2 regions of the Halomonas sp. SS10-MC5 genome follow, and region 1 is predicted to be linked to the other one. Evidence: predicted binding sites of a transcription regulator. Region 1 holds the regulator's gene; the other holds the start of a gene.
What was found. The regulator LexA, encoded in region 1, represses DNA repair genes until DNA is damaged. The targets are predictions, from matches to a motif close to TACTGTNTANNTANACAGTA.
Positions count from the first base shown of each region.

Region 2: the regulator LexA is predicted to act here: its motif matches at 1,735-1,754, upstream of recN (DNA repair protein RecN).

Region 1 covers NZ_CP065435.1:2,075,028-2,079,438, forward strand. The annotation lists gene I4484_RS09825 (energy-coupling factor ABC transporter permease) at 1-567, shown strand, start outside; gene dinB (DNA polymerase IV) at 572-1,621, opposite strand; gene lexA (transcriptional repressor LexA) at 1,758-2,405, opposite strand; gene I4484_RS09840 (TetR/AcrR family transcriptional regulator) at 2,604-3,269, shown strand; gene I4484_RS09845 (L,D-transpeptidase) at 3,271-3,789, shown strand; gene nagZ (beta-N-acetylhexosaminidase) at 3,899-4,411, shown strand, end outside.
Region 2 covers NZ_CP065435.1:4,215,007-4,219,417, forward strand. The annotation lists gene dnaK (molecular chaperone DnaK) at 1-832, opposite strand, end outside; gene grpE (nucleotide exchange factor GrpE) at 953-1,582, opposite strand; gene recN (DNA repair protein RecN) at 1,799-3,475, shown strand; gene fur (ferric iron uptake transcriptional regulator) at 3,556-4,002, opposite strand; gene I4484_RS19735 (outer membrane protein assembly factor BamE) at 4,075-4,411, shown strand, end outside.

The DNA of each region.
Region 1 (4,411 bases):
CTGCTGGCCGACCACGGCCTGCAGCATCGCTGGCTGGCGGCCAGTGTGGCCGTCGTGCTGCTGTGGCAGCTCAGGGCCCAGTCGGTCGATTGGCTGGCGCTGCAGCTGATGCTGACGGCACTGCTGACGCTGGTCTTCAAGGCGCCGCTGGCACTGGTGACCAATCTGCTGGCCAACCTCTCGCTGGTCGCGTTGGGCAAGGCAGGCTGGCCTCTGCTCGGCGTCAACGTGCTGATTACCGGGTTGGTGCCGGTCCTGGTGATGGTGTCGATATGGCGCATCGTCGATCGCTACCTGCCCGACAACCTGATGATCTTTCTTTTCCTGTGCGGCTTCTTCGGTGCAGCGCTGGCGACGCTGGGCACGGGGCTTGCCGGTCTGGGGCTGGTCATGCTCGGTGCTACCGACCCGGATGCCGTCCATCTGGCCAAGGAGTACGCCCTGTTCCTGCCACTGCTGATGCCGTCGGAGGCCTTTCTCACCGGCATGCTGCTCAGCGTGCTGATGGTCTATCACCCCGACTGGGTCGCCACCTTCAACGACCACCGCTATATCGATACCAAGTGAATCTTTAAAACGGCAGGCTGAGCTGGCGCCGAGCATCGTCCGTCACCAGCCTGACTCCTACGCCGAGCAGCCGTACCGGGCGCGCGCGACGCGCCCAGGCCTGTTCCATCAGGGCAGCGAAATTTTCCAGGTCAGGCAAGCCGCCTCGTGAGTCGAGGGTGGTGAGGGAAAAGTCGTCGAAGCGTACCTTGACGAAAATGCCGGCGACGGGCGGATGCCCGTGGCGGGCGAGCCGGGCGTCGAGGCGCTCGCACAGCGGTGCTAGCTCGGCGTAGCAGAGCGCGAGCTCGGGCAGGTCGCTGGCGAAGGTGGTCTCCGCGCTCACCGACTTGCGTTCGCGCTCGATGCGCACCGGCCTGTCGTCAATGCCTCGCGCGAGTTCGAACAGGCGTCGGCCGAACTTGCCGAACTCCTGCAGCAGGCGTTCCAGCGGCATTGTCTGCAGATCGCTGCAGGTGTCGATGTCGAGCGCCTGCAAGCGCTTGGCCGTGGCCGGGCCGACGCCGTGCAGCTTGGTGACCGGAAGTTGGCGCACGAAGTCGTCCACCTGGGAAGGGGAGATGACGGTCAGGCCGTCGGGCTTCTCCCAGTCGCTGGCGATCTTGGCCAGAAACTTCGACGGGGCGGCGCCTACCGACACCGTGATGCCGACGCGCTTCAGGCACTCCTCCTTCAGCCAGCGTGCCATCCAGGTGGCGCTGCCCGAGAAGCGCGTCACCTCGGTGACGTCGAGAAAGGCCTCGTCCAGTGACAGCGGCTCCACCAGCGGTGTCAGTTCGTGGAAGATCGCCGATATCTGGCGTGACGCTTCGCGGTAGCGGTCGAAATCCCCGCGCAGCAGAGTCAGGTGGGGGCACAGCCGCAGTGCCCGCGCCGTCGGCATGGCGGAGTGAATGCCGTAGGCACGGGCAGGGTAGTTGCAGGTCGCGATGACCCCGCGCCCCTCCGCACTGCCACCGATGGCCAGCGGTACCTCACGCAGCGCCGGGTTGTCACGCATCTCCACCGCGGCGTAGAAGCAGTCACAGTCGGCATGCAGAATCTTGCGGCTCATGGAGATTCGCCAGGACGTCGGAGCTGAGCGAGCGAAGGCCAGACAAGGCAAAAATTGGCGAAAAAGCGGAGTTTGCTGTTGCAAATGAGCATTTTAAGCCAATTTTTAACGCCGTATGGCCAAGCGCAGCCAGCTCTTACCCCAAGGCTTGGCCGTTGCCGCCGCGAATGACCCCCACCCCAATCCCCTCGATCTCGAGTTCTTGGTGGCGCAGATCCACCTCTATCGGAGCGAAGTCGGCGTTCTCGGCCTCCAGCACAACGCGATGACCCTGGCGATGAAAGCGCTTGACCGTGACCTCGTCTTCCAGGCGCGCGACCACGATCTGGCCGTCGCGCACGCGATCGGTGCGATGCACGGCCAGCAGGTCGCCCTCGAGGATGCCGACGTCCTTCATCGAGAGCCCGCGAACCTTGAGCAGGTAGTCGGCGCGAGGCGTGAAGAAATCCGGGGGCAGGGGGCAATAGCGGTCGATGTGCTCGGCGGCGAGGACGGGGCTGCCGGCAGCCACTTCGCCGATGATCGGCAGCCCCTCGCCGCTCGGCTCACTGACGATGCTGTCGGCTTCCTGAGCCGGCAGGCGTATGCCGCGTGAGGTGCCGCGTATCACCCTGATCACGCCCTTGCGTTCCAGTGCGCGCAGGTGCTCCTCGGCGGCATTGGGCGAGCGGAAGCCCAGCGCTCGGGCGATCTCGGCCCGCGTGGGGGGGTAGCCGAATTCGTTCATGGTCTTGACGATGAAGTCATAGACGTTTTGCTGACGCGAAGTGAGCGGGCGTGTCATGGCGAACTCCAGAGGCGTGAAGGCCGTATTGGTCAAGTATACAGCATGGAAGCCCATACAGTAAAAGGCAGCGTGCGGGATCGCGCGGCGTTCGTAAATCGTTTAAAACGCTTCTGGCTGTCGTGACATTGAGCCGTGCATCGTAATGGCGTAGACTTTTGTAATGTTTAAAACAGTCGTTTCCAGTGGGAACTGATCATGGCCCAGACCGATACCGTCACGCGCATCCTCGACACCGCCGAGGTGCTGTTCGCCGAGCGCGGCTTCGCCGAGACCTCGCTGCGCACCATCACCAGCAAGGCTCGCGTCAACCTCGCCGCGGTCAACTATCATTTCGGCTCGAAGAAAGCGCTGATCCAGGCGGTCTTCTCACGCTACCTCGACCCCTTCACGGTGCGCTTCCACCATGCCCTCGACGAGCTCGAGGCTCAGCATGCCGGCAATGTCATCCCGCTGGAGGTGCTTCTGGAAACCATGGCTCGCACCGTGCTCGAGGTGCCGGCCGAGAAGCACAGCCTCAAGGTGTTCATGAAGCTGCTGGGGCTTGCCTACAGCCAGGCCCAGGGACATTTGCGTCGTCACATCCAGGAAGAGTACGGCAGCGTCTTCACCCGCTTCACCGACCTGGTGCGCCGCGCCACCCCGGAGCTTCCCGATGCCGAGCGTTTCTGGCGCCTTCACTTCGTCCTGGGAACGGTGATCTTTACCCTCTCGGGTCTCGACGCGCTGCGCGACATCGCCGAGAAGGACTACCACGAGCATGTTTCGGTGCGCGACTTGATTCGTCGCCTGCGTCCTGTGGTGGTCGCCGCAATGAACGCCCCTCTGCCGCCGCCTGCCGCGCAGCCGGCCAGGGCGAGCTGACATGCATACTCCGCGGCTGGAGGCGTTGCCGCCCCGGGACGGGTGCTGGTTCGAAGTCGACATCGGGCGCCAGTGCCTGGTCCAGTGGCAGGGCGACAGACGCCTGCTGGAGTGGCCCGTATCGACGGCGTTGGCGGGAACGGGCCAACGCGAAGGCAGCGGCTGCACGCCGCTCGGTTGGCATTACGTCAGGGCCGCCATCGGCCATGGGCAGCCGCCGGGTACCGTTTTTCGTGGCCGGCGTTCCACCGGCGAGGTCTATAGCGCGACGCTGGCCGCCGCCCACCCCGGGCGCGACTGGATCCTGACCCGCATCCTGTGGCTGTGCGGACTCGAGCGGGGTATCAATCGCGGCGGCGACGTCGATTCCCAGAGGCGCTATATCTATCTACACGGTACGCCGCCGGATCAGCCGATGGGGGTGCCCCGTTCGCATGGCTGCATCCGCATGCGTGACCAGGCGCTGCTGGAAGTCTTCGCGCTGGCACTGCCGGGCACTCCCGTCTGGCTGCACGAGTGAGCTAGGGAGGAAGCGCCGTTTCCGGTACGGTTCTTACCGCACCGATGGCTGTTGCCGTAGACGGCTTTGGTCTAGAATCAGCTCCCTTTCATGCCCAAGGACTCCGATCATGACCCAGACCCTCGGCCCGGTGATGCTCGATCTGGAAGGCACCGCATTACGCAAGGAAGAGCGTGCGCTGCTCAAGCGCCCCGAAGTGGGGGGCGTCATCCTGTTTTCTCGCAACGTCGAGAATGCGCGGCAGGTGCGGGAGCTTTGCGATGCCATACGGCGCGTACGCCCGGAGCTGTTGCTCGCCATCGACCAGGAGGGCGGTCGCGTGCAGCGGCTGCGTGAAGGGGTGACGCGCCTGCCGGCCATGGGGCGGATCGGCCGGGATTATGCCGTGGCCCCGGAGGTGACCCTGAGGCTGTGTCTCGATGCCGGCTGGCTGCTGGGCATGGAGATGGCGGCCTGCGGCCTTGATCTCAGCTTCGCCCCGGTGCTCGATGTCGATGTTGGCCTTTCCAGCGTGATCGGCGATCGCAGCTTCTCCTCCGACCCCCAGGCCGTGGCGGCCATGGCCGGCGCCTTCGTCAGCGGCTTGCACGAAGCCGGCATGGCGGCGGTGGGCAAGCATTTC
Region 2 (4,411 bases), 2.1 Mb from region 1:
GCTGCGCGCTTGACAGCTCGATCTTGGCCTTCTCGGCGGCTTCCTTGAGGCGCTGCATGGCCAGGTTGTCGCCGGAGAGATCGATGCCGCTGTCGGCCTTGAACTGATCGACCAGGTAGTTGATCAGCTTCATGTCGAAGTCTTCACCGCCGAGGAAGGTGTCGCCGTTGGTGGCCAGCACCTCGAACTGGGTCTCGCCGTCGACGTCGGCCACCTCGATGATCGAGATGTCGAAGGTACCGCCGCCCAGGTCGTACACGGCGATGGTCTTGTCGCCGCGCGCCTTGTCCATGCCGTAGGCCAGCGCCGCCGCAGTGGGCTCGTTGATGATGCGCTTGACCTCGAGGCCGGCGATGCGCCCGGCATCCTTGGTGGCCTGGCGCTGGCTGTCGTTGAAGTAGGCCGGCACCGTGATCACCGCCTCGGTGACGGTCTCGCCCAGGTAGTCCTCGGCGGTCTTCTTCATCTTCTTCAGCACTTCGGCGCTGACCTGCGGCGGTGCCAGCTTCTTGCCCTTGACCTCAACCCAGGCGTCGCCGTTGTCGGCCTCGACGATGCCGTAGGGCACCATCTTGATGTCCTTCTGCACCACGTCGTCCTTGTAGCGGCGACCGATCAGGCGCTTGATGGCGTACAGGGTGTTCTGCGGGTTGGTGACCGCTTGGCGCTTGGCCGCCTGCCCCACCAGGATCTCGCCATCATCGGTGTAGGCGATGATGGAAGGCGTGGTGCGGGCGCCCTCGGCGTTCTCGATCACCTTGGCGCTGTCGCCGTCGAGCACGGCCACGCAGGAGTTGGTGGTCCCCAGGTCAATACCGATGATGCGTCCCATAGGAAATCCTCGAAAATTCGTTTGCCTTGAATCATCTCAGCGGCAGCTGCCGCGGTTGACGTCTATCTGGGGGGCGTGAATGCGCTTTTCAAGCCCCACCCCCGTTTTCATCCGCTCGGCTCAGCCGGCCGCCTGGCTGACCACGACCATGGCCGGGCGCACCAGGCGACCGTTGAGCGTGTAGCCCTTCTGCACCACTTCCATCACGCTGTTGGGCTCGAGCTCGGGATTGGGCACCATGGCCATCGCCTCGTGATACTGCGGGTCGAACGGCTCGCCGGCAGGGTCGAGCCGCTCGACGCCGAACTTGGCCAGCACGTCCTGCTGCATCTTCAGCGTCATGGCCACGCCCTCGCGGTGGGCTTCGCTGGCGTCGTCGCCCATGGCCTCGAGCGCCTTCTCCAGGCTGTCGACCACCGGCAGCAGCTCCTTGACGAAGCGCTCCAGGGCGAACTTGCGCGCCTTCTCGGCCTCCTGTTCGGCGCGGCGGCGTACGTTCTGCGCCTCGGCGGCAGCGCGTAGCGCCTGGTCCTTGGCCTCGGCCAGGCTCTGCTCCAGCTCCTCGACCTGGGCGGCCAGCATGTCGGCCTCGGGATTGTCGCTCACCGTCGCCGGCTCCTCGGCGGCGACGGACTCGTCATCGTCAAGGCCGACCGCGTCGTCCAGCTCGCCTTCCATCGGCTCCGGCCGGGCCTCCTCCTCGCGCCGTTCCAGCTCGTCGTCAAGCGGGGTCTGGGGTTCTTTAGCCATGCGCATCTCCTGAAGCGTGGTTCGGCCATGCGGCCGCAACGGTTTCGATTGGGCGAAAGCCTGGTCTGCCGCCTATATGGGGGCCCTGCCCGCAATCTCAAGAGACCCGCGAGGCTCATGTGCCAGAGGAAGCGTTGAGCGGCAGTCTCGACTACTGTATAAAAACGCAATACCGTGTATGGATATCCAGCCCTGTCGCGGCTACCGGGAGGCCCCATGCTGACGCAGCTTGCCATTCGCGATTTCGCCATCGTCGATACGCTCGACCTGGAACTTGCCGGCGGCATGACCGCCATCACCGGGGAGACCGGGGCGGGCAAGTCGATCCTGCTCGGCGCCCTGGGGCTGTGCCTGGGCGAGCGTGCCGATGCCGGCAGCGTGCGCCACGGCTGCGAGCGCGCCGACCTCTCGGCGCGCTTCGACATCGCCACGCTGCCCGCCGCCCGGCGCTGGCTCGAGGAACGCGAGCTGCCCGCCGACGACTGCCTGCTGCGCCGCGTGGTAACCGCGGGCGGCCGCTCGAAGGCGTGGATCAACGGCCAGCCGGCCACGGTGGCCGACCTCAAGGCGCTCGGCGAGCATCTGGTCGAGATCCACGGCCAGCATGCCCATCAGCTGCTGCTGCGCGAGGAGACCCACCTGCGCCTGCTCGACGATTTCGCCGGCAACCGCAGCGCCGTCAACCAGCTCGGAGAGACCTTCCGCCGCTGGCAGTCGGCCCGGCGCCGCCTCAGGCAGCTGACCGAGAGCGGCGACGAGGTGCAGGCGCGCCGCCAGCTGCTGCGCTATCAGGTCGAGGAGCTCGACGCCCTGGCCCTGGGCGAGGAGGAACTCGCCACTCTGGAGCACGAGCAGGAGCAGCTCGCCCACGCCGAGGAGACGCTGCGCGAGGCGCAGTTTGCCGCCGAGTGCTGCGACGGTGACGAAGGCGGCGTGCTGACGCTGCTCCACCAGGCCACCCAACACCTCGACCCGCTGCCGGGCAGCGACCGAGGCGCGCTGGCCGAGGTGCTCGCCATGCTGGGCGAGGCACGCATCCAGATCGAGGAGGCCGTGCGCGAGCTCAACCGCTTCGCCGACGCCACCGAGCTCGACCCGGAGCGCTTGGCCTGGGTGGAGTCGCGGCTGGGCGAGGTGCATCGCATCGCGCGCAAGCATCACGTGATGCCTGAAGAGCTGCCCGCGCTGCATCGCCGGCTGCAGGCCGAGCTGGCGGGCCTCGAAGGGAGCGAGCATGACCTCGAGGCGCTGCGCGCCGAAGTGGAGGCCCTGCGCGACGGCTGGCGCGAGCGGGCGCGCACGGTCGGCGAGGCTCGCCGCCAGGCGGCGGGAAAATTCGGCAAGGCGGTGCAGGAGCAGCTCGCCTTCCTGGCCATGGGCAAGGCACGCTTCGAGGTGGAAGTGGAGGCGCGGCAGTCGCCGCAGCCGGACGGCATGGAGGCGGTGCGCTTCCTGATCAGTGCCAACCCCGGCCAGCCGCCGCGGCCGCTGGCCAAGGTCGCCTCTGGCGGCGAGCTGTCGCGCATCAGCCTGGCGATCCAGGTGGTCGCGGCACGCCACTCGACCATACCCAGCCTGGTGTTCGACGAGGTCGACGTGGGCATCTCTGGCGCCACCGCGGAGATCGTCGGCCAGCTGTTGCGCCGGCTGGGCGAGAACGGCCAGGTGATGACCGTGACCCACCTGCCTCAGGTGGCGGCCCAGGCCCATCATCACCTACACATCGAGAAGCGGGCCAAGCGCGACTCCACCCTGACGCGCATGGCGCTGCTCGACGAGGCCGGCCGGGTCAGCGAGCTGGCGCGCATGCTCGGCGGGGTCAACCTCTCCGACCGCACCCTGGCTCACGCTCGAGAGATGCTCGATGCCAGCCAGCAGGGCGCCGCCCACTAACCCGCTCCAGCCTCTTAACGCAAGCGGCCCCGATCGAGGATCGGGGCCGCCATGGCGCTGATTCGGCACTCACCCACGCCTCACTTGCGCGGCGAACCCTCCTGGCGCGTGGCATTGGAGCCGCGCGGACGCACGTAGAGCACCAGAGCATGATCGACGAGTTCGAAGCCGTGCTCCTCGGCAATCTCCTGCTGACGGCGCTCGATGGTCTCGTCGAAGAACTCGATGATCTCGCCACTGTCGAGGCACACCATGTGGTCGTGGTGCTCCTCCTGGGAGATCTCGAACACGGCATGGCCGCCATCGAAGTTGTGGCGAATCACCAGGCCCGCCGACTCGAACTGGGTCAGCACGCGATAAACGGTCGCCAGGCCGACGTCTTCCCCGGCTTCCAGCAGGGTCTTGTAGACATCCTCAGCGCTCAGGTGATGCTGACCCGTGGCATTCTCGAGGATCTGCAGGATCTTCACTCGCGGCAGGGTGACCTTGAGGCCCGCCTTGCGCAGTTCATGGTTCTGGTCGGCCATGTTCGCTCTTCGCAGTATCAGGTAGGGTCGGGTATGATCGACCGAATCCACGATAGTGAAGAACGGACACAAATGCAAAAGCTGATCAAAACCCTCCCGCTCGTCATCGCCCTGACCGTCGTCAGCGGCTGCGTCTACAAGCGCGACCTTCCCCAGGGCAACTACATCACCGAGGGCATGGTCCAGCAGCTCCAGCCCGGCCTGAGCCGCGCCCAGGTCGTCGACCTGCTGGGCCGGCCGCTGCTGGAAGCGCCCTTCGACGCCAACCAGTGGGACTATGTGTTCCGCCTCGACGAAGCCTACGGCGGCGTGCAGCAGCGCCGATTGACGCTGACCTTCGCCGGCGACCGCCTGGTCAACGTGCAGCAGGAAGGGGATTTCTCCGAGGACATCGAGCTGCGGGCGCAGG